DNA from 2 places in the Pseudoalteromonas sp. 23_GOM-1509m genome. Region 2 is predicted to be linked to the other one. Evidence: riboswitches for the same ligand, from Rfam matches in the RefSeq annotation. Region 2 holds a riboswitch; the other holds the start of a gene.
The links. Region 2 has a riboswitch for lysine ahead of lysC (lysine-sensitive aspartokinase 3). Riboswitches for the same ligand answer to the same signal wherever they lie in the genome.

Region 1 (15,755 bases), on a different contig from region 2:
ACAAAGCCGTCTTTTTCCCAAATGAAATCGGCATAAATGCGATTCCAAGAACGCGAGTTTGGCTGACTACGACCATTAGATTGGTGCGAAATACCAATGGCTATTGCCATTTCATCGCCCCATAAAACGTTTTCAGGGTCTAAGTAATTAATCCAAAATACTTCTGGTTCGTAGTTGGTTTCACGAAAAGGAGAGGAAATATCGTCGTTATATACTTGCCAGTATGACTGCAAAGTAAAGCCAAAAAATATCGCTTGGTCTGAATCGGCAAACTCATCATACAAAGGCACTTTAATTGATAGCTGATATTTAGCTTCTAAGTTATCAAGTGGGTCGCCATCTTTTTTATCGGTTAACTCTGCAAATCCATCAAACGGGCGAGTGTTTGGGTTCGACATATAAGAAACCGGTAAAATATAATTACGTTTATGCGGGGTAATTACATTACGATTTTTTTTACCAACCGCTTCACGGGCTTGGCGTTTGTCGATAGCCGTTAGCTGCTTGCTTTCTTCAACGGCAGAACACTTTTTACGTAATTGATCGAGGGTTTGCTTACCGTCTCCACCGATCACTTCATTTAAAATACATTGCTTTACCAGCTCAAGTTCATTGTTTTGCTCGTTATTCGCTGTTTCTTCAGCAACAACGGTTGTGCTGAGTAATGTAGAAAGTAGTATCCAATGGCGCCAACTCATTATAATTCCTTTGTAAGTGAGGGAAGTCAGTATTTTGCTAATTATAGCGCCTTTTTAACACATAAACGGTGAATTTGTCCTGAACTTTAATACTTTAAAAAGAAAAGCGACCTAAGTCGCTTTTACTGTGTAACTAGTTATTTACTAGCTAACTCTCACGCAATGAGAAGGGGTGAGCTAAAGCTCAAAGACGTTGGTAAAAAATTTATACAGCTCGGTACCTTGATTCACACTCGCTGAGGCAAAATGCAATATCGCAATTGCATCTAGATCAAAGCTTAGAGTTTGCAGCGGTTGTTCGCTTAAATAGCGCTCCATTCGCAGTATTTTAGCAATGGGTTCTCCAGCTTTAACATGCCCGCCAAGAGGTGCTAGGTATTCGACCATGCCACCCATGGGGGCGTAATAAGCAATATAATCATTTAGTTGGCAGCCATATCTTGTCATCAATTTTGGCTTGTAGGGGGCATCAACAAATACTTGCTTATGATTTAAATAACTTAAAATACTATTGGCATCGTCTAGTGCCGCGCTTAAATCGATTTTTTCTTGGCTGCCAAGCTCTACCGTAAAGGCTTCAACTTGCACGTTAAATTCACGCCCTTGCTGAGCAAGTTGCTCACTAAGCTGCCACCATGGACAAAAGCTTGCTTCATCCATTGCGCCATCAAAGTCATTAGGAATAACCAGCACATGGGGAATATTAAAGTAACGCGCGCTATCGGTCGCATACTCAGGGCAATATAAGTGCTGACTAGAAATAGGGCCGGTGTGTAAATCTAAAACTATATCTGCTTGATGCGCCAATTTTTGTAAGTTTAGCGCAATCCGTTTCCCCGTTGTTAAACGATAATCAGGGCCGTTGAGTTGTTGCTCAACGTCATTAATTAACGCGGCTTTAAAGGCTGTTTTCAGAATCTTATCATCGGCATCGCTGAACTGCTGTGCAAACTGGGTCGCAAGTTTATTATTGCAGTGATACATGCGATTCCAATTAGTCCCCGTAATGGGATCGAATCGGCCAAGGGTAAATTCCCCCGACTTTTGATTACAGCCAATGGGGTTAGCGTAAGGAACTAAGGTAATATCACCTTTTAAATTAAGTGTTTTTAGTTGCTCAAGTAATTGGTAAATTACCGCGTTGCCTTGCACTTCTGCGCCATGCATATTTGCTTGTACATACACACTTGGGCCGGTGCCATCGCCTTTTAAACGATACACAGGAATAGTCAGTGGTAGTCCGTTTGCGACTTCGCCAACTACAATGTTTTCTTGGCTTATAGCTGTGGTGTTATTCATCTTTTTTACCTCAAGTAGTGGCTTGCATCTTCTGCTTGTCGCACGCAACTCAATACGCCATTGTGTATAACATATTCACCGGCCAGCTCATGACATAAAAAGTACGGCATACTTTCGGTAAAACCGTAGGCACCGCATTGACTAAATACTAGCCAGTCTTGCTCATTTAAATCACTGGGTAATTGGTGCTCTCCTAAGCAATCAAGTGCAGTACATAAGGGGCCGTATAGGCTCATTGCTTGATTTGCTGCGTTTGAATCTCGTAATAAACGCGCAGGGAAATCTTGACTGGTGACCGCAGGGCGCAATAAATGATTAATGCCGCCGCTCATAATCACCTGTTGTTGGCCGTAATTTAGTTTGCGCTCAACAACAGGTGTGGCGTAGTGGCCGCATTCGCCTACAGCGTAGCGACCTAGTTCCATCCATAGCTCAGTAACCCCCGCATCGCATTTAATTTTTGCAAGCGCCTCTATGAGTGCATCCCAACTTAGAGTGGGCGTATCAAGCGTATAGGGAATACCTAAACCACCACCTAAATCCAGCACCTTGAGGTTAATATTTAAATCCTCAGCAAGTTGCCTTAACGGCGTAATCATTTGTGTCCACAGCTCAGCGAGTTTGTCGCTGCTAAGCATGTTGCCCCACTGAAAAATATGCAGACCGTCAAAATTAAGTGCACAGTAGTCACTGGTATTTAGCGCCTGCCACTCGTCGCACCCTAAGCCAAATGGAGTAAGACTATCGCCCCCTAGCGGGTTTTTATCACCCTCGGGCCAGCGTAATTGAACACGCAGCAAAACCTGCAACTGGCACTGCTGAGCAATCGCTTGTTCGTTGAGCCAACGTACCTGATTGAGACTTTCGGCCACAAAGGTACGTACGCCACGCGCAATAAAGTGCTTAATTTGTTTAGGGCTTTTTGCAGGCCCCGTGTTGAGCACGCGTTCACTGTTAATTCCTTGAGCAAGGACTTGCTCAAGCTCGCCTTTACTGGCGACATCAAAGTTAAAACCAGCGTTATTTAAGCGTTGGATCACGCTAGATAACGGGTTCGCTTTAACTGCATACCAGAGTTTTACCTCGGTTTGTGCTACTAAACGCGTTAAATGTGTGTTTAGTGAATCAAGATCATAAACAAAAAAGGGCGTATCAAGCTCAGTTGATAGCTTATCAATAGCGCTTTTAACGGGCGTGCTCAAAAAGGTCATTAACGTAAAACCTCTTCAAGCAATAATGACGCGTCACTTTGCTCGTCACGGTATTTAACAATTAACGCACACGACATGCTTAAGCCTTGCTCACGCGCCCAATCGTTTGACGCAGGGCGAGATCCAGGGATCACAATCGCGTATTCAGGGATTGCTTCGCCTTTATCAAGCTGGCGCTCATTTACGCAGTCATAAACAGGGATGGTTGCAGATAAGCGAACACCTGGAGCAAGTACCGCGCCTTTTTTAACTACCACGCCTTCAACAATCACACAGCCTGCACCAATAAAGGCATCATCTTCAATAACCACAGGGCTGGCACCAATGGGCTCAAGTACTCCGCCTAATTGTACCGCTGCGCTTAAATGCACATTTTTACCTACTTGAGCACACGACCCTACGAGCGCGTGGCTATCTACCATAGTGCCCTCGTCAATAAATGCACCAATATTTACGTACGCAGGTGGCATAATAATAGTGCCTTTGGCAACATGTGCACCACGGCGCACACTTGAACCACCGGGTACCATGCGAACGCCTGCTGTGGCTTCAAAGCTTTGCGGCGCTAAGTTATGTTTATCAACAAAACCGCCAGCAAACTCGGTGTTTTGACCGTTTTTAAAGGCTTCTAAAATGCCTTGCTTTACTTCTACGTTAGCGTGCCATTGGCCGTTTTCGTCTTGTGTTGCTGCGCGAACCGCGCCCGTTTCTAAATTATTTAATAGTTCTAACCAGTTCATTATAAAAACCTGTATTTAATGCCAAGATAAAATGGTGTTGTTTGCCGATGAAATGTCATCTGTGTGTGTCAGCTCAAGGTGTGTTAAAGGTGGGCGTAAATACGGACTGCCAATACGCCCTTGTAAATGCATTAACACTTTGACTGGGATAGGGTTGGCTACTGAAAATAAGCTATTTATAGCACTAGACCACTGGACAAAAAGATTAGGGTGTTGGCCGCTTAAACTGCGCTTTACAAACTCATGGGTTTGCACTGGCCATGCATTGGCTGCAACCGACACTAAACCTTTTGCACCTGCTTGGGCAAAATAAGGCATGAGGGCATCGTCACCACTAAAAATGGCTAGTTCAGGCGCTGCTTGTCGATAGGCTTCAAATTGAGAAATACAGCCACTGGCTTCTTTCAGTGCCCATAAATTTTTATGTTGTTTGAGGTTTTCAATGGTTGCAATGGGAATGCTAACCGCACTACGTCCTGGTACGTTATAAAGCATACAAGGATGAGAACTGGCATTGAGTAAGCTTTCAAACCAATGCGTTTGCCCCACTGCACCGGGTTTGGCATACAAAGGCGAGCCGAGTAAAAAACCATGGATAGGCAGCTGGTTGCAGTAATTAACCCATTCAAGCTGTTGCTTTAAGTTACTACCGCCTACCGCAACCATAAGGGGGACGCTCGGCTGTAATTGGCAGACATGCTCTACGATGGCTTGCTGTTCTTTGAGGGTAAGGGCTAACCCTTCGCCGGTGCTACCTAGCAGTAAAATGCCATTGTTAGCAGCTTCTTGTTCGGCCACTAAGGTGTTTAAGGTTGCGTAATCAACTAGGCCATTTTGATCAAATGGGGTGATCAGCGCAGTCCATAAATGGAAATTGTTAATATTGAAGTTGTTGATCATCTCTCACGAACTTATAGGGCATTCGTCGAGTTATTGGCGGGTATTTAGGATGCCTGACTCTTTGAATGTGTTTATAATTCGAAGAGCGAATGGGCTTAAATAATAGGGCGCACGGCCTTATTATACTAAGACCAGAAGCTCTCCACCAAATATGTTATTGGTGACAGTCGCTAGGATTCAGCCTAGTCGCCCGAAGCAACCTTTCACAAAAAAGTGTTACCTCTCGGCGTTAATTCCCCTCACGTATGCTCAATGGAGTTTGCGCTCCTAACATACGCTACCTGAATAACGCACCTCTTCCAGCCCTTTGCACTTGCTATTGAAAAATCAATCAGCAAATACAATGTAATAGGGTAAGTGTGGCGATTAAACCACTTTAGCCGTCTAGGTGTCAAGTGACTAAATATAGATAGATTCATCCTGATTGACAGTTATTACGTATTAGCTGCTTTTCTCGTACACTAGTACTATTGTCGAAGTAAGGTATTAAGCAGATGGAAAAATTTAGTGATATTTATAAGCGAGCGGTAGAGCGAAAGGGCTCTGAAAAAATGCTTAAGTTGTTACTCGCAAAACCTTTATCTAACAAACAACTCCTCACATTAAATGATGATGATTGGCTAGAAGAATTTACTCGGAAAGTTTTTCAAAGTGGTTTTTATTGGTCGGTGATCAACAGTAAGTGGGCCGGATTTAGAGAGGTTTTCTGGGACTTTAGTGTTGAAAAGCTATTGATGATGCCACCAGACATATTAGAACAAAAAGCCAGTGACGAACGGATTGTGCGCAATTATAAAAAAGTAAAAACTATTACTGAAAATGCGTATATGATCCACGAAGTTGCAGAGCAATACGGCAGCTTTAGTGAGTTTATTGCTAACTGGCCAAGTGAAGATATTATTGGCTTGTGGGCGTATTTAAAAAAGCATGGTGCAAGGCTTGGTGGTAATACCGGTCCTTATGCTTTGCGTGCATTAGGGAAAGACACCTTTTTATTATCTCGAGACGTAGAGAGCTATTTGCGTGCCCATAAAATTATCGATGGCGGATTACAAACTAAAAAGTCACTAAGTGCGGCGCAGGCATTCTTTAATGAACTGCAGCAGCAAAGCGGCTTAAGCATGCAAGAGCTAAGCTTAATTGTCGCTTATGGTGTCGGCGACAATCGCGTAGGTATCAGCCAAAAACAATAGGATTAAACATGAAATTAGTGCCAAGGTATACCGACATTGGTGAGGGGTTTGCAATTAGCGATCATCCAGCCAAGGTGACAGCGCCACAGTTATTGTTATGGAATGAGCCCCTAGCTAAGCAATTTAATATACAGGTGAGTGCCGATTCTCGAGCAAATATATTTAGCGGTAATGAACCCCAAGCGATTTCTGCGGTGGCACTGGGATATTCTGGTCATCAGTTTGGTCACTTTTCACCGCGACTAGGGGATGGTAGGGCACATTTGCTCGGTGCGATTAGCGATGATAAAAATCAGCTTTGGGATCTGCAATTAAAAGGCGCTGGTGCTACGCCATTTTCGCGCGGAGGCGATGGCCGCTGTGCATTAGGTCCAGCTATTCGTGAGTACGTAATGAGCGAAGCTATGCACGCGCTTGGCATTCCAACAACGCGTTGTTTAGCCGTGGTTGGCAGTGGCGAAACCGTTTATCGCAACCCACCTCAACTAGGTGCTATTGTAACCCGACTCGCCAGCAGTCATATACGGGTGGGCTCGTTTCAATATTTAGCCACTCAAGGTGACGTTACTAGCCTAAAAAACTTAGCCGACTTAGCCATTCAAAGACACTATCCCGAGATTAACAGCACTGGTGCTCAGCGTTATTTAGATTTTTTAGCTGCAGTGATCGCCAACCAAGTCAAATTAGTCGTAAGTTGGATGAGGGTGGGGTTTATTCATGGTGTTATGAACACCGATAACATCTTAATTAGTGGTGAAACCATAGATTACGGCCCATGTGCCATGATGAACCAGTTTGATTTTGATACCGTGTTTAGCTCTATTGATAAACAAGGGCGTTATGCGTTTGGTAATCAGCCAAACATGGCAAGTTGGAACTGTGCCCGCTTAGCAGAGAGTCTAATAGCGCTGATCAGTGACGATGACGAGCAAGCGGTGGCAATGATGACGCCTTTAATTGAGGGCTTTTCAACGCAATTTAACCAACAATTTAGCGCTATGTGGGCGCAAAAGTTAGGGTTAACAGTCGCGGATGATAAAGATAATGAGTTGGTGGGAGAGTTACTAGGGTTATTAAAACAACACCAGCTTGATTATACCAATACTTTTAATGCGTTAACTGAATCGTTAAATGGACAAGCGCAAATACCATCAGCACTCGTATCATGGGCGCAGCAATGGCAAACACGAACTAATGAGCATAGTTATAATATAATGCGACAGGCAAACCCAAGTGTGATTCCGCGTAATCATATTATTGAAGATATTATTACGCAGTACACTATGCATGGGGATAGTGAGCTACTCAGTCGTTTTAGCCAAGTGATGGCGAGCCCTTACACAAACCATGTGCAGGCCACAGAGTTTCAAACGCCGCCCGAAGATGATAAGAATTATCGTACTTTTTGTGGTACTTAAGTATGATTTTTTGCATTTTAAAATGAATATAAAAGGTCATTTTTTACCCCAGCGACGTTCATTCATAGAGCAAACTATGAACGGGTGATACCATAACTCCATAAAAGCCAGTGATCGTGTGGGGTTTAAAGCGATTGTTTGCTTTTTGAGCTAGCCTGTGTTCATCGACATTTTTTATGAGCTAGTTTTATTATCCTAGATATTGAAAAAATATATTTGCGTTAAGTATTGATTAACAAAGACTCAGTTACTGTATAGGTAAGTTAGAAGAGCTAGCAATGCTTAGCTACATTTTTAGTTGTTAAAATGGGAAGAAAACAATGAAATTAAAATCACTTACAATGGCTATTGCGTTAGCTGCAACTAGCGCATCTACTTTCGCAGCCGAGCAAGAAGGCTTTTACATCGGTGCATTCGGCGATTATTACGATGCTTCGTGGAAAAACATGCGTGAGCAAGCTGGCCTTGACGTTAATGAGTCAACAGGCTGGGGTGCTGAATTAGGCTACCGCTTTAATGATTACTGGAGTGCGCGTTTAGAGTACGCAGACCTAGACTTTAATGCTCACGACAAAGTATTGAACAACCGCAACGATATTGACGGCGAACGTTACGGTATCGATGCACTTTACCACTTTGGTGGCGGTCCTTTCTACGGTTTATTTGGTCTGAAAGATATTGATGTTGTTGATGACAACACGTTTGTAAACGCAGGTGTAGGTTACCGACACTTTGTTACAGACAACTTTTTTGTTAATGCTGAAACCAGTGTTTACCAAGGTTTAGACAAAGGCTACACAGATGTTGGCGCTAAATTAGGTATAAACTACTTCTTTGGTCAAAAATCGGCGCCAGTAGCACCGGTTGAGCCTGCACCACAGCCAGAGCCAGAAATTGTTCCTGTGCCGGTAGCACTTGCTGATACAGATAAAGACAGCATTCCTGATGTAGATGATAAATGTGCCAATACGCCTATGACAGATGCTGTTGGTAGCGATGGTTGTACACTTTATGAAGATACTGAAGTAACAGTAAGCTTGTTAGTAACATTCCCTAACAATGACTCGTCAGTTTCACAGCAGTACTTAAATGATATTGATGAAGTAGCGACTTTCTTAAAAGAGTACCCAGATACAACAGTGCTTCTTGAAGGTCATACGTCTGCAGTAGGTAAAGCGTCTTACAATAAATGGTTATCTAAAAAACGTGCTGATGCAGTAGCTAAAAAGCTAATTGCTGATGGTATTGCAGAAGATCGCATTACAACGGCAGGTTTAGGTGAAGAACGCCTTAAAAATGAAGCGAATACGGCAAAAGCGCATGCTGAAAACCGCCGCGTTGAAGCACACGTAAAATCTATTAAACGTGTAAAAGTATTACGTTAATAGTCTCATTATTGAGTAAAAACCCAGCTTAGGCTGGGTTTTTTTATGGCTGCTTAATAGGTATTCATGGGAGTTGGTTTTACTTTGTTCACTATTCATATTATTAATAATCGGTATAACTAGTTGCCTAACTGGATGGATTTTAATCTATGCACAAAAGCTTTATAATCGGCAGATAGAATACTATAAGTATTGGGTTATGGTGTGTTTAGTAAACACCACCGAATACTTTAACGTCACCAAGAGGGCAATACTGTGCTACAAGAATATCGTAAACACGTAGAAGAACGTGCCGCGTTAGGTATCGTACCAGCGCCATTAGATGCTCAGCAGACGGCTGATCTTATTGAGCTAATTAAAACGCCACCGGCAGGTGAAGAAGAGTTCATCCTAGAACTACTGATCAACCGCGTACCACCAGGTGTTGATGATGCAGCCTACATTAAAGCAGGATTTTTAGCGGCTGTTGCTAAAGGTGAAGCTGTTTCTCCGTTGATTTCTAAAGAAAAAGCAGCTGAGTTACTAGGTACTATGCTCGGTGGCTACAATATTGCGCCAATGGTTGAACTACTTGATGACGAAGCGTTAGCGCCAATTGTAGTAAAAGGCCTTTCGAACACATTATTAATGTTTGATGCGTTCTACGATGTAGAAGAAAAAGCAAAAGCAGGTAATGCATACGCCAAGCAAATTATAGAGTCTTGGGCTGCGGCAGAATGGTTTATCAATAAGCCAGCCGTTGCTGAAAAAATCTCTGTTACGGTATTTAAAGTCACTGGCGAGACAAACACCGATGATTTATCACCAGCACCAGATGCATGGTCACGTCCTGATATTCCGCTTCATGCATTAGCCATGCTTAAAAATGAGCGTGATGGTATTAACCCTGACAAAGACGGTGAAGTAGGTCCAATCACTCAGCTTGAAGAATTAAAAACTAAAGGCTTACCACTTGCTTACGTAGGTGACGTTGTTGGTACAGGCTCTTCGCGTAAGTCTGCAACAAACTCTGTGCTTTGGTTTATGGGGGATGATATCCCATTCGTACCAAACAAGCGCGTGGGTGGTGTATGTTTAGGTAACAAGATTGCGCCTATTTTTTTCAATACAATGGAAGACTCGGGTGCGTTACCAATCGAATTAAATGTTGATGAATTCAACATGGGTGACCAAATCGACATCTACCCTTATGAAGGTGTTGTGAAACGTCATGGTACTGATGATGTGATCTCTACATTTGAACTTAAATCAGAGGTAATTTTAGACGAAGTTCGTGCTGGTGGTCGTATTCCATTGATCATTGGTCGTGGTCTTACAGACAAAGCACGTACATCATTAGGTTTAGGCGCAACTGACGTATTTAAAGTACCAGCAGTGACTGAAGTATCAGACAAAGGCTTTACGCTTGCGCAAAAAATGGTTGGTAAAGCATGTAACGTTGCCGGTATTCGCCCAGGCCAATACTGTGAACCTAAAATGACCACGGTTGGCTCGCAAGATACAACAGGTCCTATGACGCGTGATGAGCTTAAAGACTTAGCCTGTTTAGGTTTCTCTGCAGATTTAACAATGCAGTCTTTTTGTCATACATCGGCTTACCCTAAGCCAATCGATGTAAACACGCACCATACGCTTCCTGATTTTATTATGAATCGTGGCGGTGTATCGCTTCGCCCTGGTGACGGTGTAATTCATTCATGGTTAAACCGTATGTTATTACCAGATACCGTAGGTACGGGTGGTGATTCACATACACGTTTCCCATTAGGTATTTCATTCCCAGCAGGTTCGGGGGCGGTAGCGTTCGCAGCTGCAACGGGTGTAATGCCACTAGATATGCCTGAATCAATTTTGGTTCGTTTTAAAGGTGAAATGCAACCGGGTATCACTTTACGTGACCTTGTACATGCTATCCCTTATTTTGGTATCAAAGAAGGCCTATTAACGGTTGAGAAGAAAGGTAAAATCAACGAATTCTCTGGTCGCATACTAGAAATTGAAGGGGTTGAGCACTTAACGGTTGAGCAAGCGTTTGAGCTATCCGATGCATCTGCAGAGCGTTCAGCTGCTGGCTGTACTGTTAAGCTTTCTAAAGAGTCTATCAGCGAATACCTTGAGTCTAATATTGTTATGCTTAAGTGGATGATTTCTGAAGGTTACGGCGATGTACGTACGATTGAACGTCGTGTTACTGCAATGCAAGACTGGTTAGCAAACCCAGAACTAATGGAAGCTGATAAAGACGCAGAGTACAAACACGTACTTGAAATCGACCTTGCTGAGATTAAAGAGCCAGTACTGTGTGCGCCAAATGATCCTGATGATGCACGCCTACTTTCTGATGTGACAGGCGAGAAAATCGATGAAGTATTTATCGGTTCTTGTATGACTAATATTGGTCACTTCCGTGCTGCAGGTAAATTACTCGATGGCTTTAAAGGGCGTATTCCAACACAGCTTTGGGTTGCTCCACCAACGAAAATGGATAAAGACCAACTTACAGACGAAGGTTACTACGGTATTTTTGGTCGTGTTGGTGCACGTATTGAAACGCCAGGGTGTTCACTGTGTATGGGTAACCAAGCACGTGTTGCGGACAAAGCAACGGTCGTGTCTACTTCTACACGTAACTTCCCTAACCGTTTAGGTACAGGGGCAAACGTATTCTTAGCATCAGCAGAGCTGGCAGCAGTAGCGGCAATTTTAGGTAAATTACCTACACCCGCTGAGTACCAAGAATATGCAGCGAAGATCAATGCAACGGCAGCAGATACCTACCGTTACTTGAACTTCCACCGTATGCCTCAGTACACTAAAAAGGCAGACAACGTAATTATTCAGCAAGCTGTATAATTTATAGAGTGTGTTTAAAAAACTCGCTTCGGCGGGTTTTTTATTGTCCAAATAAAATATTAGATAGATAATGCTTAATTCGTTACATGATTGTATTAACTTTCGTTAAATGTCGTCATTGATATGGTTAATAAAGCAAAAAATCCTCTCTACATGCATTAAAATCCTCGACAATATTATCATTATTATAAGCAGGATTTTATGACCGCATTAAACAACCAGAATTTACTGCAACTTCGTTTTATTAACCAAGCCAATATTGATTTGGTTAAGCCTTCTTTTGATAACTTACCTGCAAATCCTTATGCAGATGGTGCGTTTCGTAAACGCCGTTATTCAGTGGTTAAATTACAAAATGGTGAGCTTAATCTTCAAGCGACCAAAGCGTTTGTGCAAGACGATTCAATTAATACCTTTCAAGGTAATGTTGAGCGTACTTACGAAAACTTAGAGCAAAGCTTGCTTGAGTCTGAGGGTATGAAAAGCATTGTTAGCGAATTTGCAGCGATCACCGGCATTGACGCAGAGCGTGATATTGAAATTCACCAATTTAGAATGCTTGCCATTGATAGCGATACGCCAGCAGCTCCAGAAGGTGTGCATCAAGATGGGTTTGACCATGTGTGTGTATGTGGTGTTTCTCATGAAAATTTAGAAGGTGGTGAGCTATTGGTTTATGAAAACCAACAAGCTGAACCGTGTTTTAAAATGGAAATAAAAGACGGCATGTTTGCACTAATTAATGACCGTCAGGTATGGCATAACGCCACACCAATGAACAAAATTGATGCTAACAAACCAGGTTACCTGGATTGCTTTGTACTAACTGCTTAAGAGAAATAAAATGAATTTAATGCAATTGCGCGCGCAATTTCCTGCTTTAATGCAAACTGTTGATGGCAAGTCACCGGTGTTTTTAGATGGGCCAGGTGGCTCACAAGTACCCCAGTCGGTACTCAGTGCCATGACCGCTTATTTAGGGCATTACAATTCAAACTTGGGCGGTGCGTTTTTCTCAAGTGACAAAACGGTTGAGCTGATGGCGAATGCGCGTCAAGCGGCGGCTGATTTGTTAAATGCGCCCAGTGCACAAAATATTGTGTTTGGCCCTAATATGACTAGCCTAACATTTAGCTTTAGCCGAGCAATTTCACGCAATTGGCAAGCAGGTGATGAAATTATAGTGACCAATGCTGATCATTTTTCAAATGTATCGTCTTGGCAGCAAGCCGCTGAAGATAAGGGCGTTGTGGTTAATACTGCACTGGTTAATGAAGCCGACTGCAGTTTAGATATGGCGCATTTTGAAAGCCTATTAAACAGTAATACTAAATTAGTTGCCGTTACGTATGCCTCAAACACCACGGGATCTATTAACGACATTAAACGTATTATAGAGCTTGCTCATAATGTGGGTGCGTTGGTGTATGTTGATGCGGTGCATTATGCGCCACATGAACTGATTGATGTACAAGCGTTAGATTGCGACTTTTTAGCTTGTTCTGCATATAAGTTTTTTGGCCCGCACTTAGGCATGGTTTATGGTAAAACTGAGCACTTAGAAGGGTTTACACCTTATAAAGTAGAGCCAGCAAAAGATGTTGCACCAGGTCGCTGGGAAACCGGCACACAAAGTTTTGAGGCACTTGCAGGCTTTATTGCGGCGGTTGATTACATAGCGGCGATTAGCGAACTTGATGACAGTCACTCACGCCGAGAAAAATTACGTGTTGCGTTTGCTAAAACAAAACAACATGAAATGGCATTGAGTGAATACTTTTTAACGCGTCTAGTTAACTACCCAAAAATTAAGTTGTTTGGTATAGACGATTTAGAGCGTTTGAGTGAGCGTACCCCTACGTTCGCACTGACCTTTGAAGGGTTAGAGCCTCGCCAAGTGTCTGAATTTTTGGGTAAACAACATGTATGTGTCTGGGATGGTAATTTTTACGCCCAAGGTTTATGCAAACAACTGGGTGTGCTTGATAAGGGCGGCGTAGTACGCATTGGTTGTATGCACTACAACACCATTGAAGAGATGGACACTTTGTTTGACTTGTTTGATGAGCTGATTTGAAGCTGTCAGCTATAAGCCGTCAGCTTTCAGTTTAATGCAAATACTTGACAGTAGTCAGCAGTTAGTTAATTTCTGACCGCTGACCGCTGACCGCTGACCGCTGACCGCTGACCGCTGACCGCTGACCGCTGACCGCTGACCGCTTTAGCTTTGTGGCGTTCCATAAATTTGCTCTGCTCGATTAAACAAAACCCATGAGGTTAAAATATACTTATCGTTTGATACTGGCTTATTGCCTCTATGTGTATGGGTAAAGTAGCCTGGGGCAACCACCATACTGCCTTTTTTAGGGGCTATTTTACGATTTTGATAATAAAACTCGGTTTCTCCGCCTTCTTCAACATCATTTAAATAAAACATAAATAACAACACCCGATGCAGTGCTTCATTATGCTGTAGCTGCGGATACACCTCACTGTGCCAATACGGATAACCGCCTTTATTTACTTCGTATTTTTGCGCTTGAATATTACCGAGTCTAAAAATTTGCTGCACCAATAAGGGGAGTTGTGGTTTACCTACCTCGTCATAGTTGGCGTGAGTTAAATCAACCGGTTGTCCTGTTTTTGGGTGATATACCTTTAAACCAAATGCCCCAATCATCATAAAAATATGTTCTTCAATGTAGTTGAAAACATACTGTGCAGTGGTTTGTTGAATATGTTTTAATTGTTCTGCGTATTCAGGATGATTGTTTAAGTATAAGTCGTGGCTATCTTTTTTATTAAGATCAACACCGCCCGATGTCATCCCTTGTTTAATATGCGGGCTTTGAGAAAAGGTAGTGATAAAGTTATCGCAAAATTCATTACTGAGCGCGTTGTCATACACGCGGATAAAGTCCGTCATGAGTTACCTGTTTAATTATTATTGGATTATTATGTTTACTGAAAAAGTGATGCCGCGTTTTAGCGAAACGGATGCACTCGGACACATCAACAATACCGTACTCCCCGTATGGTTTGAAGCGGCCCGAGTACCTATTTTTAAATTTTTTACGCCAGATCTAAATCCACACAACTGGAAGTTAATAATTGCTAAAGTTGAAGTGTCGTTTGTTGGCGAACTATTTTATGCCCATGAGGTGACAATTAACACCAGCATAGAGCAAATTGGCAATAGTTCATTTGTGATCCGCCAAGAAGCATGGCAGCAAGATAAGTGCTGCGCCATTGGTAAAACGGTGATGGTACGTTATGACTTTGTTAGTAAAACAAAGCAACCACTTTCGACTGATGAAAAAGCCGCATTAACACAGCACCTTGTAGCAGTTAGTTAATCGCAGCTTAACTATGACAAGCAGGATGTTTAGTTAAATATTGCCCCAAGGCAATGACTTGTTTTTCAGTAAAGCGCAGCCCAAGCTTTGTTCGTCGCCAAAGTATATCTGCGCTGGTTCTTGCCCATTCATGGTTTACTAAGTAATCAACTTCTTGCGCATACAGACCATGACCAAAGTGATAACCTAAATCGCCGATTGCTTGGCTGTTCCCCAGTAATTGATAACTAAGCGTGCCATAGCTGCGAACCATACGTTTTAAGGTGTCGATTGCCAGCCAAGGGTAGCTGCTTTCTAACTGTGCGCTAAGGTATGCTTGGTTACTAAAGTCACCGCCTGGTAAAGGGGCATCTTTCGTCCATGAGCCACTCATTTGTGGGTAAAAAGGCGCTAACTTATTAACGGCGTTTTCTGCAAGCTTTCGATAGGTAGTAATTTTACCACCAAACACACTTAATAAAGCGGCATGTTCGGTGTCGTTGCTTAATATCAGCTTGTAATCACGGGTCACCGCTTGAGCATCTGTTGATTTGTCATCTAATAGTGGCCGCACCCCACTAAAGCTGTGCACAATATCGGCCGCGCTTATTGTGTTTTTAAAGTAATGGTTAGTGATACTGATGAGATACTGTATTTCTTGCTCACTAATTTTTACATCAGCAATATCGCCGGTGTACTCTTCATCAGTGGTGCCAATCAGTG
Region 2 (15,755 bases):
GTTATAAAACCGACGACCGCTCGTTTAGGAGTCCGTTCGGCTGCATTAAAATAATCCTGTCGTAATTAAAACAACAAGAGTGAAGCATCTATAGTAAGAATAGTTTATGGTAATAAAATAATTGATTACTTGGAGCTAGTTAATGGATATTGCTTTTTTTAGTGCTCAGAAATATGAGCGCCCTTTTTTTGAGCAAAGTTTAAATGGCTTTTCTAACATCACTATTACTTATTTTGAGCAAAGTTTATCGGCGCAGACGGCAATATTAGCTAAAAACTTTGACGCTGTGTGCGTATTTGTAAACGATACAGTAGATAAAGCAGTGATTGAGCAACTTGCCACATTGGGTGTTAGCGCTATTTTATTACGCTGTGCGGGGTTTAATAACGTTGACTTGCCTGTTGCCAAACAGCGTAACCTCAGCGTATTACGCGTACCCGCTTACAGCCCTGAGGCAGTCGCGGAGCATTGTGTTGCCCTTATGCTCACCCTCAGCCGTAAAACACACAAAGCTTATAACCGCGTGCGCGAAGACAACTTTGATTTAAATGGCTTACTTGGGTTTAACTTACATAACAAGACCATAGGGATTATAGGCTGCGGTAAAATAGGCTTGGCACTGTGTAACATTTTAAATGGTTTTGGCGCTAACGTTTTAGTGTGCGACCCTTTTGCAAAACCAGGCAATTACACTATTACCGATTTAAATACCCTACTTGCCCAAAGCGATATAATTTCACTGCACTGCCCGCTGAGCGAAGACACGCACCATTTAATCGATGACGCCGCATTTAATAAAATGAAAACCGGGGTCATGCTCATTAATACTTCTCGCGGTGCGCTGGTAAACAGCCAAGCGTGTATCAAAGCACTTAAATCACAAAAACTGGGGTATTTAGGGCTTGATGTGTACGAACAAGAATCAGAGCTGTTTTTTAAAAACCACAGTGACGAAATAAATCAAGACGATATATTCTCTCGTTTAGTAAGTTTTAGAAACGTTTTAATAACAGGGCATCAAGGCTTTTTTACTCAAGAAGCTCTAACCGAAATCGCTAATATAACATTACAAAATGCAAACGAGCTTGCTCAAGGGCAAACGCTAACCAATCAAGTATTGTAATATCAAGTCATTTAAAATGTAAAAAGCGAACTTTCGGGTGACTCCCAATAGTTCGCTTTTTAAAACTGCATTTTTAAATTCGCGTTTAAAAGTTTTTAACCAAACGCTACATTTGCAAATACTAAGGTCATTAGCACTGGGCAGACAAAACGAATGTACTGAGCAAACCAATAGTGCGGCCCACTACTTGCCTTGTTCAGTTTATTACCACGTTGCCATAGCCAGCCTACCGTTATAAAGTAAAACAGCCCCATTAACGGCAATTGGTATTGAGTAAATACCATAATCACTAAACCAAATAACCAATCAAAGTTTAAAATAATGGTACTGGCACAAATAAGCACAACAGCACTGACTGCCCATGTTGCTTTGGTTCTATCTACACTGTGGTTTTCAACCAAAAATGCCACAGGGATCTCAGTTGATGAAATAGTTGAGGTAACTGAAGCTATCGACATCAATACAAAAAATAATAAGCCAACCAATAAACCAATTTCACCCATAGTGCCAAATAGCTCAGGTAATATGGCAAAAATAAGTTGCCCCTCACCAATTAATTTACCGTTATTAAATACTTCAACGCCATTGTACTGGGCAACATAAATAGCCGGAATTATTAATAAGCCCGCTAAAAACGCCACGCTGGTATCAAGTAGCGCAACACTTGCGGTTAATTTTGGTAAGTTAGCACCAGGTTTTAAATATGAGCCGTAAATCATCATACAGCCTACCCCAAGCGACAACGAAAAGAACGCCTGTCCCATTGCGGCAATAATTAAATCAGGGTCGAGTATTTTGCTAAAATCAGGCACTAAATAAGCAGCAAACCCTTCGCTTGCGCCATCTAACGTTGCAATATAAATAATAAGCCCAATAAGGAGAACAAGTAAAAGCGGCATTAAACGGCGTGACCAGGTTTCTATTCCCGACTTCACCCCTTTTAAAATAATACTGGCGGTTAAAATAAGCATAAGCGGCGTAAAAATAAAATTACGTAACATAGAGTCGCTATGTAAAAACTCACTCAAGCTATGCAAGCCAAAAAAGCTACTTATAGGCTCTATAGCGTAGGAAAGCATCCAACCGGCCACAATTGAGTAAAAACTTAACATAACGATGGCACCGGCAAGGCCAATATAGCCTGCTGCGGCTCCCACTTTAGGGGCATGATCTTGCCATGCTTGGCTTAGCGCTTTAACAGGGTTAGCTTGGGCTTTGTAACCTAAATACAGCTCGGTGTACAAAGCAGGTAACGCCAGCAAAAAAATAACGATAAAGTAAACCAGTAAAAATGCGCCGCCACCATGATTAGCAGCCTGCGTAGGAAAACCCCATATATTACCTAAACCTACCGCTGCACCGGCTGCTGCCAATACAAAACCTAGTCGACTTTGAAAACCATCACGCACTTGTGCCATACACCTACAAATCTGTTATTATTTTAACGAATGCGAATTAAACCATATTTAAGAGCGGCTGAGTAATAAAAATGTACTTAGCGCTCACAACAACTAACAACCGCTCACAAACTATCCAGCTTTGGGTAATAAATATGTAATCGGTCGTCATTTATAACGAGCAATGATGAGTGTAACTTACTTTGAAAACCAGCTAAAAGCCACGCCCGCTTTAGCAAATAACAGCCATTGCATTGCGTTGCTTAACGCAACCACCCTCAATGTGGGTGAATTTGATTTACCCCACTATTTAAGCCCTTTTGAGCTCAATGTTATTAATCGGCGTAAAAATCCACAGGCTAAACAAGAATATTTAGCCACACGTTTAGTGCTTAAATACCTAGTAAAAACCGCTTGTTCTTCTTATGCATCATTAAAGCTGTGTGATATTAGTTCTGAATTTAACCCCGATAACAGTAAATTAGAATTACATATTAAAAATACAACAGGCGTGATCAGTTGCTGTATTTCTCATTCTCATGGTTTTGTAGGTGCAGCGTTAAATGTAGCATCAACTCAATTTGGCTTTGATATTGAAAAAATTAGTTTAAAGCGCCCTTTTAATAAACTCGCTAAGCACTTTTACCACCCAGCCGAATTGAGCTTAATAACCGATTCAGATAACATAACAACTCAAGCACATCATTTTTTTAGGATTTGGACATTAAAAGAAGCGCTGGCTAAAGCCACCAGCCGCCCCATTGCTCAATTATTAAGCCCTAATGTGTTTAACGAACTTAATAACACTCAGCTTACAGCTTGCAGCAATACCGTGGTTGGAGCACATAACGACATGTTTGATATTAGCGTTGTGGCAAAAAAAAGCACCGACTGGCGGTGCTCAATAATAACTATTAACGATTTACGCAGCGCAATCACTTTCTAGTAATCGACTATGAATCGCTTGAACCACTGCATCAGACTCGCTTTGCTCAACTAAAAAGCACAAGTTATGTTTACTTGCACCATGGCAAATGAGTCGAATATTAAAGTCACTTAATACTTTCATTAAATTCATTTCATGTTGGCGCAAAACAATTTCAGAGCCAATTAACGCTACCAGCGTTAAATTGTTTTCAACCGATACATGGCAAAATTCAGCGAGTTTATCCAAGCACTCTTGATCTAGCTCTGGGCGTGATGCATTAGGCGCATTATCAAGGGTAATTGCCACACTAATTTCAGAAGTGGTGACCAAATCTACCGAAATATTGCACTCACTTAAAATAGTAAATATACGGGCTAAAAAGCCACTGGCTAACAGCATTTCTGGGCTTTTAAGGGTTAATAATATTTGATTTTTACGTTGTGTTACCGCACGAATACCAGGTAGCTGCGATTTTTCACGTTCAATCCACGTACCGCCAAGTTCTGGCTCTGTGCTTGAGCCAACAAACACATTAATATGGCTGCGACTGGCAGGTAAAATAGTTGCCGGATGCAATACTTTAGCGCCAAAGGTCGCCATTTCTGCTGCTTCATCAAAACTTAAACGCGCAATAGGAGTGGCTTTTACACACAAACGAGGATCGGTGCTAAAAATACCTACTACGTCAGTCCAAATATGCACACTTTTAGCGTTAATAGCCTCAGCAAGCAGTGCAGCGCTATAATCTGAGCCGCCTCTACCGAGCGTGGTCGTTAAATTGTTTGCATCGCTACCAATAAACCCTTGGGTCACAATAACGCTATCATCAAGCAGCGGAATTAAATGTGCTTTAGCGGCTTGCGCTGTGGCGGCCACATTTGGTGTTGCTTTACCAAATTGGCTATCGGTTTTAAGCACCTGGCGCACATCAAAACGAGTGGCATTTAAACCCTTTAACCTTAGTACTTGGGTAAATAAGTACGACGATAAACGCTCGCCAAAGCTAAGTAGCTCATCGAACTGCTGCTCAGTATTGAGTGTTTGTGCCGCCAACGTTTGAAATGCATCAAGCGTTTGATTAAACCCAAGGGCTAAATCCTCATCTAACGACAGGTCATTTAAAATAGCCTGCTGAATCGCAAGAACACCATCAATATGCTGTTGGCGTTTAGTGGCTTCAATACCCGCTTTGCAAAGCTCCACTAAATGATTAGTCACTCCGGCACTGGCGCTTACTGCAACAATACGTACATTTTTATCGTTTACGATAATTTCGCTACAACGGCTCATCGCCTCAAAGTTAGCAACGCTGGTGCCACCAAATTTGGCAACAATGTAATCTGATTTTGTGCACTGTGAACTTTGTGGCACTGATTGGGTAGTCATTTCGTCTCCTTTCGCGGCATCCAAACCGCAATAAAACAAGAAGAACTTGGCAGGAAATAAAGATAAGAAAAATCTACTGCCAGAAGCTCTCCACCTAAATTGGTGACAGTTTTGAGGATTCAGCCCCATAAACCGAAAAACAATGGTAACGACCCATTATTTTCCTCGGCGAGTACTTCCCTCCTTAATGATCGCAGGCTGTCGTTGCCTCACATTAAGTACCTAAGTATCGCACCTCTTCTGAATGTATTATTAACCTGTGGCTAATAAAACAAAACCGCACTAAGAGTGCGGCTTTGAAAGTTATCGTTTAGACGTCTAGCTGTCAAGTCGTTTTACTATAAAATCAAATAAAACTACCCATTAAGTAAGAGCCCGCATAACCAAAGGTGTAACACAGTAATAAATACAGCGATAAGCGAAGGTAACTTGCAAACGTCAGCTCTTTTACCTTACTCATGGCTATAATACCGGCCGCCGAGCCAATGATTAGCATAGAGCCACCTACACCGGTTGCATACGTAAACGACAACCAATGCTGTTGACTCATTACAATGTCGGCTTTTAATAACGCTGCCGTTAGTGGCACGTTATCAACACCTGCGGATAAAATACCCATTAAGTAGTTTGCGTACTCTGGCGCCATTACCGTATACAAATTAGTAAATTGGCTCAGTACCCCAACTTCTTTTAACGCACCAACAAGCAGTAACACACCCACGAAAAACAATAAGGTGTCGTACTCTATGTCGCGTATAAAATCGATCATATCTTTGTTGATGTCTTTTTTGCGCATTAAAAATTGCGCGACTAAAAACATAATAGATAAACCCAATAAAAAAGTAAGCAGAGGCGGTACACTGTATAAAACACTCAATGTAAGCGTAGCAATAACCGTAGTGAAGAAAATAACCGCAATGGTTATGTCGGTTTTTTCAATACGTTTGAATTTAGTCTTTTTAAACTCTAACTGCTTGTTCATACCAATTGATAACAAAGTAGCCAGTAATAATACACTTAATAACGCAGGCACAATTAACAGTAATAAATTGCTAATTGTTACTTTACCATCAAGGAAAATCATAAGTGTGGTTACATCACCCGTGATAAGTGATACACCACCGGAGTTTACAGCAAATACAATAAGCGTGGCGTACTTAACTAGTTTTTTGGCTTCAAGCTTTAATGACATAATCACTGCCAGTGATATTAGCGTGGCCGTAACGTTGTCGGAAATAGATGAAAATAAAAACGCAAAACACCCCACCAAAAACATCAGCTTACGCTCACTAATGCTGGTTGGCATAATCCGGTTCACAACATTTTCGATAAGTCCTTTAGAGTTTAAATAGGCGACAAAGGTCATTGCGGCCATTAAAAACAGCCATAAAGAAGCAATTTCTAAAATATTGTGGTCTAGGAGGGTTTGAATCGTTTCGGGGCTTTGCCCATTAAGAGGAAAAATAAAGGAGATAATCCAACAAAGTGTACCAAAAAATAATGTCGTTTTTGCTTTGTTTACGTGGATCACATCCTCAATAACGATAAGCAAAAATGCAATCGCTATCAGCGTCAGGATAATCGAGGAAACCATGATATTAAACAACCTTCGGGGTTAAGTAAAAATTGAAACCATGTAAAAAATATACCCACAAACTCTATGTGCCTATATTCGGCGCGGATACTATCACTAAGCGGGTGTAAAAACTATTATTAAATCGTCGCAAAAACGAATACCATATAAGTTCGAGAAATATAAAATAACGAATACTAGGAAGTTGCAACGCCTTATGATCCCAGCTAAAAAGCTACTTAATACCCTAAATGAACACTGGGGTGTATTAGAGCTATTATTTAAGCGCTTTAAAATGGCCGACTTTAGTATTAAAGATCTTCAAAATGCCATTAAGCAAAAGCAACCCACGTGGAATAATGAGCGTATTTATAAAGAAACCAACCGGTTATTAAATCAAGAAATTATTATTCCGCTGGCTAAATCGTCACAACTGGAAATTAACCGCGCCATTGCCGACTTTGCCACCTTTTTACTGCAAGAAGAACATTTAGGCTTAGCACAAGAAATTAGTGTCTTGGTTGATGATTTGGCCCGTTTAGGTAATCGGCTATCCAATGCCGGTGAAATGGAAGATTTTGATGATTTACGCCGCTTTAGCCGTATTATGGATGATCGGGTGCGTAAAATAATCAAACTGTTTTTACACAACGAAAACGCTATTTTAAATATTGTTGAGCAAGCCAAATCTAATAATGCGGTGCAGTCGCTACAAAAACGCTATAAAGCCGTGATAGAAGCGTTTGATGAGTATATAGAACCCATGCTGGAAATGGTGGATATTAGAGGCGACTTTCATGCCTGCTTTACCCTTATTGAGCAACAAATTAGCACCCAAATAGAACATATTGAACGTTCAGGCAAAGCGTACAACGATAAACGCATGCTTGAACAATTGCGTACCCGCATTCTAGAAATGCACCTAGTTGGCCGGATAAGCTTACGTAAAAGTGCCGATATGTTAATGCCACTGCGTGAAGAGTTGCGCCGTAATAACCTTATTACCCGCCAAGTAGCAAAAGTATTAGGACTAATACGTAAAAATGGGGTAGATAATATGCTCAGCGCCGTGCAGCCACATTTTGTAAGCGATGCGCAAAAGTATTCATTGGGTCAACAGCGCCATATAGTAGCCTACATGGCAAGCCTGGCTGAATTTGAGCATCATGAATATCAGCTACCAGAGCAAAACGATGTGCCTGCGTTTGTCACACCAAACATTCCTGACTATCACGATGTAAAAGCGCAGTTTGCAAAACGCTTCAAAAAGCAGCGTAAAAAACCACAGCCTCTGCTGCAATTTTTAGACGAAAGCTACCCAGAGCTTGAAGCCGATGAAATGCTGTTTTTGTATCAAAAACTAGTGAGCGATACCACCCTACACATTAGCCAAAGCGATAAAAAAGCCCGCGTTAACATTGCAGGCCAGCACTTTTCTTTGTACCCCTTTAATTCAGAGCCTAAGGCTGACAAAGCCGAGCACGAGTAATGACCATGACACAGATAAACTTAAATGAGCTTTCTCACTTACAAGCCATTAATAAAAAATTAGTCGCGGGTTACCACATTTGCGAACAAGACACTCTAATGTGGCAAGAGCTTGACCAACAAATTGAAGCTTACAGCGCCTTATTCACAGCATTAGGCCATGATTTAAAGCACGACAGTCGTGGCTTTTATTATTTTGCTAGCGATGAAAGCACCCCTAATATGGGCAAAATATCGCGCGCGATAGCGCTCACTATTTATATTTTAATCGAACACTTTGCCAACACAGGTAAAGACCCAATGCGTGCATTATTTGATGAGCCAAACGATTTAGAGCTAATGCAAACCTTGGTACAACTTAATAAACATTTATTTGATCAGCTTGAAATATTCTCGGGTTCTGATTTACGCAAAGATGTGTATTTACGCATGGTACGTTTAGGCCTTGCCCGCGAAGTGGAAGGCGGCTTTATGCTACAGGCGCCAATTCATCGCTATATTGATGCCTTAATGGAAGTAAATGAAGAAACCTTTTTAGGAGAGGACGAGGAATGAAAAACTTATACGGACTGAGTAAACTCGCCCTACTTAATACTGCAGGCTATGCAAAGTGTGTGATCCCACTTGATAAAAGTAGCTCGATTTGTGCGCCTAACAACACAGGTAAAAGCTCAGTTATTAATGCACTGCAATTTCCGCTAATTAACGATTTACGCCTTACCGAGTGGGATGGCCACGATTTAGATGAAACCCGTAAGTTTTATTTTTCATCAGATCAATCGTACATTTTATTGCAAGCCGATTTACCCCATGGCTCAGTTGTCATTGGCGTAGCAGGCTTAGGTAAAATTGCCGGTTATGCACACCAATACTTTTGCTATCAAGGCAAACTTGATTTAGCCCAGTACACCCAAGGCAATACCATTATTAAGTTTACCAAGCTGTTTAATCACTTAAAGCAGCAAGGTTACAACCCGATAGAGCTTAAAGCGCAAGAGTTAAACGCCCTACTTACTGGCGGTGCAACGCAATTTGATGGTGAGATCAATTTAAAAATGATCCCCCTTAACAACGTTCAAGACTCTGCAATATACAAAGAAATATTTCGTCGTATTCTTAATTTACATAAATTAGGCGCAAACGACGTTAAGCGCTTTATGTTACGTGTGTTTGAACGCCACATGTCAAATTCAAAGGTCGACTTTTACGAAGTATGGCGCCGGTCGTTTGATAAAGTAAACCGCGCAAAACGTGAATTAAAAGCCCTTGAGTCAATGCAAGAGCCCATAGCCGCCCTCGAATCTATGCTTGAAAACCAAACCGTTCTTAAAGGTAAACTGGCCGCTTATGCACCAAAAATTGACCAAGCACTGATTGATTTTGATACGTATCAGGAAGAGCAACTAAGCGAACTCAACATCGCTCTTGAAGATATTGAGCACGAAAAACACGAGTTTGAACAAAAACAAAGCCTATACGTTCAACAATCACGCGATATAGAGCGCAAACAAACCCAAATTGAACAGTGGTTTTTAGATTACAACGCTCTTAAAAGTGAATTTGAGCTAGTTAATAAAGCCACGCTCAAAACCAGCTTAACGCAGTTAAAAAATGACTACGAGTCGTTGTCACACTCAATAACGAGTGCACAAGGTCAAAGCCTGCACACCCTTGATTACCGCATTGGCGAAACACAAAAACAAATTAAAAGCTTAAAGTTACAACTTAAAAACTTAGAATTTAATTTATTCACTCGAATGCGTGAAGACTTATCACTGAAAGAAGTTGAAGAAATATCGCGACTATTAAACCCCGATCTTCTCTCCTTTGCTACCACCAGCAATGGCGATATCACTATTGATGACGAAGACGCCTTCGGCGAATTTTTAGCGCAGCTTAGTGAAAACGTAAAAGGCGGTGTACTCACCCTGCCCGGTGCCAGTATTAAGCTTAAAAAACTCTCGCCGGTGCAAATGCAAAGCGGCGAAAACAAAGAGCAACTGAGTGCTCAATTAACCGCACTTGAGCAATCATTAAAAGAGTTTAAACAACAGCGCGAAGTGGCCGCCAATGTTGCAGATAAGCAAAAAGAAAAAGACGCGCTATACGATGAGCTTATGAGTGCTGAAAGTGCACTTAAACGCTTAGAGCAATTTGAAGTGATGCAACAATCGGTTGACGCCCAAGCGATGCTAAAAGAGCAGCTTTTAGCCGAACGCGAACAAGTTGATGACTACCTACAAGATATTCAAAAAAACAGTGGCTCAATTGCTGATAGACGCTCGTTAATTAAATCAAAACAAGCGCAAATTAATCGTCAAACAGAGCGCCTGCGCCAAGTTAAAACCGAGCGTATTGACCACACGTTAGATTTATACAGTGGTAAAGTGACGCCTTACATGATTGATATAAAAATCGATTTTGATAATTTAAGCGATTTAATTCACCACTTTAATAAAGACTGCCAAGAGCTACGTAATTTCGATATAAATGTACGTAATACTTATATGCATATTTACAATGCAGGTATTACCAAATTCGATAACGAAAACGATGAGTTTAGTAAATACCAAAAACTTATTAGCGCGTTTCATAATATTGATAACGAGCGCGATGCAGTTGAGCGCCAAGGTCGCGTTGCCCTCACCGAAGTGGCCGCCACGATTAAAGGCTTACGTGAAGATTTAGACCGCCTACGCCGTGAAATGAATAGCTTTAATAAAGGCATAAGCCAGCATCGTATTTCAAACCTGCAAGCGTTTAAAATTAATATTATCCCGCGCAAAATGTTGGTAGATAGCATTGATACTATTATCAGTACCTCTAACCAAATTGAACAAGGCGACACCCTGGATTTACTCAGCCAAGAGCCGTACAGCGAAAGTGCGGTAAACGACGCAAAAGATCATTTAATTAAACTCGCCTCAGACAAAGCAGGTCTGACCCTCACCGATTTATTTGATATTCGTTTTGAAGTGGTTAACCGCGCGGGCGAAACCGAGCACTTTGAAAAAATAGATTCGGCTGGTTCAAATGGTACGCGTATCACCATTAAGCTGTTATGTGGCATGTTATTTATTCGTTACTTATTAAGCGATCAGGAACAAAACTTATACCGTATACCTATTTACATAGATGAAGCGGCTGATATCGATCCGCAAAACCAAAAGGCGATTATAGAAACCGCCTTGAGCTTTGGCTTTGTGCCAATATTTGCTTCGGTTAAACCGCAAATAAGTTGTGATTATATTGTGCCAATTCGTTCGGTAAAAAACGGCGCACAAAACTGGGTAGATGAAAAAGATTGGATTGAGGTTGAACATAAAGCCTCTCTACTGGACTAAGAATTAATTGGCTATTCATCTTAGCCAGTTACACTTATTTTTAGATTTTAAATTACCCTCGCCCATGGTAGTTTAAACAAACGCACTTTATTGGAGCAAACGTAATGAAACATATATTTATTGTCGCAGCACTGGCGCTACTTACCGCCTGTACACAAACGCCCGATTGGGATTACGATAAATCAGCAAACTTTAGTAACTACAAAACGTTTGCTTGGGTAGAAAACGCGAGCCTAACTAAAGACACGAATAACTACCAAATCAGTGGCCTTATGGAAAAACGCGTTCGCAATGCGGTAAACAACCAACTAAGCCAACAGTTAGGTATGCAATTGGTTGACGTAGCGCAAGCTGATGTACTTGTTAATTACCATGCAAGTGTGGATAAAGAGCTTGAAGTTGACAGCTTTAACGTAGGCTACGGTGCGCGTTGGGGTTACTGGGGCACAGGCTTTAACCACGATGTAAGCGCACGCGAATATGAAGTAGGCACATTAGTTATCGATATTATTGATCGTGAGTCAAACCAATTAATTTGGCGTGGTGCTAAAGATGGTCGTTTAAAGAAAAAACAAACCCCATCACAACGTGAAGCCGCTATTAAGGAAACGGTTGCCAATATTTTAAGTAACTTTCCGCCTAAAGCTCAGCAATAAACTTTAATTGATATTTAAAAGCCCGCATGTTTGCGGGCTTTTTTGTGAGAAAAGGAATTTTTCGGTGACATTTAAAAAGCTCCTAACCCTAAGCTTATTTTTACCCCTGCTTTGTGCGTTCCATGCGTACGGCACTCAACTACAGTTAAAGCCTGGTATATGGCAAGGAATTTATAAAGATCATTTTGAGTACAATGTACTGGAAATTAAAGAAAACGGAGAACACCGTTTAATAATAGCAAGTATCGCCAATGCATTTTATAGAAATAAATCAATTGCGTTTAGCAATAATGATATCAAATGCAGTCGCATTAATTGCACTATCAAACTTGTTAGCCCTAATAAAGAACATCTGCAATTCACATTGATTTTAAGCCCTTTTTAGATAATTCATTCGAGGTGTTAGAAATTTATTCTAATGCAGACGATAATTTTGTAATGTCAAAAACGTACCGATTGTAAGAACAAAAAGGGCAATCTACCGTTCGTACATTTATAGGTAAATACCGCTCTAAAATAGATGAGTTAGCTGCTATAGAAAAGACGGGCCTACATGGTTTTTGGGTAGGATTATTAAATTTAGACGGCAAGCAAGAACTAGCAAGTATTGAATTTCACCCCAATAAAAAGTCGTATTTCAATTATTTTACAAATGGGACCAATGACATAATTAGCACCTCTTTTATGCCACAAGATATTCAAGAAAAAGAGAGGATATTGGAAATAACCACCAGCCATCCACTTTTCGCAAATAAGCTAATTATTCATAAAGACAACCGAGAACTTAAAGGCTATATGTACTCAAACCACAAAGGCACAACACTTCAAACTGGCTCGTTCAAATTATATCGTTTTGAAAGGCCTGAGTACCCTTAAAGCTATCACGATTTATACTTGTGCAATAAATCAATTGGGATATGGCAATAATCATCAGGGTGATTGGTTAAGCGGTCTTGATGCTCGGGATCGCTAGGGACATAATTAGTCAGTGGCGCTACTTGTACCGCTATTTTTTTGGCATCGTCCCGCTGGCTAATATAGTCTCTGGCGATGTTTAAATGATTACTGTCTTGGCTAAAAATGGCGGTACGGTATTTTTCGCCTACATCGTTACCTTGTTTATTGATACTGTATGGGTCAATAATCTCAAAAAAATAGCCGATTAATTCATTTAAGGTCACTTCTTGGCTATCAAAGGTTACTTTAACGCACTCGGCGTAGCCGTCGTATTCCCCCTGTGTAGTATTGCTGGTGCCATTGGCACGCCCCGCCTCCGTGGTTACCACCCCAGGTAAATACCTCATAAATTCTTGTACCCCCCATAAGCAACCACCAGCAAAATAAAGTGTGTGCTGATTTAATGAATGACTCGATTGTTGTGTTTGCATAATAAAGTGACCAATGTAAATAATTTATAGGATGCAGAGTTACTATTTTGTAACGCTAGGTTTGATTATCAAATGCAGTTTTTTATCATTAATGTACAATAGCGCCCAAAAACACCCTAGCTTAGTGAGCTTACCTTATCATGTGATAAAAAGTGATAGGTATTTAATTGTTAGCGCCATTGCATAAAATGAGAATAATGATATGAATCGTGCCCCGCACCTTATTATACCGGCCGTGTTAGCCAGTATTTCAACTGTTGCTTATGCAGAGCAGAGTAAAGAAACAGCAACCATAGAACAAATAACAATTGAAGCGTCACCCACCGCCAATACATTACCTGTTGGTACATTTGATTCGCCTATTTCAAATTTAGAGTACGACCCGCGTGTTGACTTGCAATCACGCAATATGGCTGAAGCACAAGCTGATGTAACGATACGCGGTGGTATTTTTGAAAATACCGGCTTTAGAGTCGGCAGTGCAACTTTACTAGACCCGCAGTCTGGTCACTACTTTGCAGAAATTCCTATTGCACCACAAATGCTAACGGGTGCCAGCGTATTAACCGGAGCCGATAATGCACTTTATGGCATGAATAGCTCGGTAGGTACTGTGTCGTTTGCTTGGAAACCAATAACAACTGGTGGCAGTGTCTCTTTGGGCGCTGGCTCAAATGACTTTAACCTACAAACAATTCATGCAGGTGTGAGTACTCCAATTGAAGCAAACGCTAATTGGCGTATTGGTTTTGAAGGTGAATATTCGCACTCACAAAGTGATGGTTCAATTGATTTTGGCGATCATGACTTTACCCGTACTTCTGGAAGAGTGCAGTTAACTGGGAGCGATTCACAAACTGATTTATTTTACGGCTTACAAGAAAAGTTTTTTGGTTGGCCAAACCTTTATACCCCCTTTGGTGTAAATGAAACCGAAGACTTAGAAACGCAACTGTTAATGCTTAACCATAAACAAGCCTATGCTACCAACAGTGAATTTGAAGTATCGGCTTATTACCGCAAGCATAACGACCATTATGTTTATTCACGAGAAAACCCAAGCGCGTTCCAAGCATTTCATGAAACGCAAGTAACATCACTGGCTATTTCAGGTCGTCATGCGCAAACAAAGTCAGTTGCGGTTAATTACTCTGCGCAATATATAGAAGACAGTATTGACTCCACCACCCTTGAAAATAACTTTACTTCACGTAACTACTTTAAGCTTAGTGTATTGCCTGAATACACAACAGCACTAGCAAGCAACCAGCAACTAACCGTCCGCTTAGGTGCTGCGTTTGATAACACCAGTCGTGATGATTCTGAGCTATCGTTAATTGGGGATGTTAGTTTCAATACCCAAAATAACGATGGCACTGAGCGTACATTGTATTTGTCGTATGCCGAGGCAAGCCAAGTAGCAGGCTACACCGCCATTGGTGGCAATGAATCAAGTGGTTTGTTTAGAAGTAACGCTAACCTTAAGCGTGAAACCACCAAAAATTTAGAGCTGGGCTTATTGCTTGAGCAACAAAGCTGGCAGCTTAATTCCGCACTTTTTTATCGTAAAGATAACAACCTAACCGATTGGACATTTAGCTTTGATTCAAGCTCAGCGCGATTTGCACAGCCGGTTGATATTGACACCACAGGCCTTGAGTTTTTAGCCACTAAACAATTTAATAATACAGAAATTGTTGCCAGCTATACCTACTTACATAAAACAGAAACCTATGGCGCTGAAAATCTTGATGCTAGCTTTTATGCCTTAAATTTTCCTGATCATCGTGTAACGCTCGGTGCAATTTGGAACCCGACGGATATGTTAGAGTTTCGTGTTGATAATGAATGGCGTAAGCAGCATAAAAATGCCCTTCGCCGTTCAGATGACGAGGCACTATTTACTCAGCTGACGTTAAAAATAACCCCAGCTACACTGCAAAATTTCTTTATTACTTTAGCAGCGGATAATTTGTGGGATGAATCGTTTGAAGAAATCCCAGGCACGCCGGGTCGCGGTGAGCAATATACGCTGAGCGCCACGTATAGCTGGTAACAATTTAGCTCAGCGAGGGTGTATCCCACGCTGAGCTTGTTTTTTAAATTGAAATAATAAACAGACTAGCAACAAGCTGACTTAAAAATTTCATACCGCAGCTCGCCCTACTTTACGTACTCTAAAAGCGCAGCGCCTCTTCGCCCTCTTTGTGTATTTATCATTAAAAACGGTATGAACAAAGAGGATTGAATAAGAAGAAAATGAGAAAAGCACGACTCACTAAACCAAGTGATTTTGTGTCTAAGTCACTTACTCTTAAAGCGTAGTGTCTCTTTGCACTCTCTCAGTACTACTTTTAGAAAGACAAAGTAAGTGTCTACACTTTTCAAGCGTATAAATTGTAAATATATGTGTATTTAATACAATAAATTAGGTTAATTGCTCTAATTCTGTAATTAACGTTAATGCGTGTT

Region 1: another riboswitch for lysine. It lies ahead of dapA (4-hydroxy-tetrahydrodipicolinate synthase); the one in region 2 lies ahead of lysC (lysine-sensitive aspartokinase 3).

The regions. Positions count from the first base shown of each region.
Region 1 covers NZ_JADO01000017.1:65,767-81,521, forward strand. The annotation lists gene N523_RS0108095 (phospholipase A) at 1-698, opposite strand, end outside; gene N523_RS0108100 (succinylglutamate desuccinylase/aspartoacylase family protein) at 876-1,997, opposite strand; gene N523_RS0108105 (PLP-dependent decarboxylase) at 2,003-3,208, opposite strand; gene N523_RS0108110 (2,3,4,5-tetrahydropyridine-2,6-dicarboxylate N-succinyltransferase) at 3,208-3,948, opposite strand; gene dapA (4-hydroxy-tetrahydrodipicolinate synthase) at 3,964-4,848, opposite strand; lysine riboswitch at 4,976-5,155, opposite strand; gene N523_RS0108120 (DNA-3-methyladenine glycosylase I) at 5,343-6,041, shown strand; gene N523_RS0108125 (protein adenylyltransferase SelO) at 6,050-7,459, shown strand; gene N523_RS0108130 (OmpA family protein) at 7,780-8,844, shown strand; gene acnB (bifunctional aconitate hydratase 2/2-methylisocitrate dehydratase) at 9,100-11,697, shown strand; gene N523_RS0108140 (2OG-Fe dioxygenase family protein) at 11,899-12,531, shown strand; gene N523_RS0108145 (cysteine desulfurase-like protein) at 12,542-13,774, shown strand; gene N523_RS0108150 (2OG-Fe(II) oxygenase) at 13,919-14,623, opposite strand; gene N523_RS0108155 (acyl-CoA thioesterase) at 14,655-15,053, shown strand; gene glpD (glycerol-3-phosphate dehydrogenase) at 15,061-15,755, opposite strand, start outside.
Region 2 covers NZ_KI912432.1:186,515-202,269, reverse strand. The annotation lists gene N523_RS0111480 (glutathione peroxidase) at 1-54, shown strand, start outside; gene N523_RS0111475 (2-hydroxyacid dehydrogenase) at 143-1,123, shown strand; gene N523_RS0111470 (sodium-dependent transporter) at 1,219-2,541, opposite strand; gene N523_RS0111465 (4'-phosphopantetheinyl transferase family protein) at 2,708-3,466, shown strand; gene lysC (lysine-sensitive aspartokinase 3) at 3,443-4,834, opposite strand; lysine riboswitch at 4,910-5,082, opposite strand; gene nhaD (sodium:proton antiporter NhaD) at 5,181-6,428, opposite strand; gene N523_RS0111450 (hypothetical protein) at 6,625-7,896, shown strand; gene N523_RS0111445 (condensin complex protein MksE) at 7,902-8,450, shown strand; gene N523_RS0111440 (hypothetical protein) at 8,447-11,239, shown strand; gene N523_RS0111435 (DUF4136 domain-containing protein) at 11,344-11,895, shown strand; gene N523_RS19675 (hypothetical protein) at 11,960-12,280, shown strand; gene N523_RS19670 (hypothetical protein) at 12,580-12,771, shown strand; gene N523_RS0111425 (peptide-methionine (S)-S-oxide reductase) at 12,777-13,283, opposite strand; gene N523_RS0111420 (TonB-dependent receptor plug domain-containing protein) at 13,486-15,339, shown strand; gene N523_RS0111415 (YkgJ family cysteine cluster protein) at 15,712-15,755, opposite strand, start outside.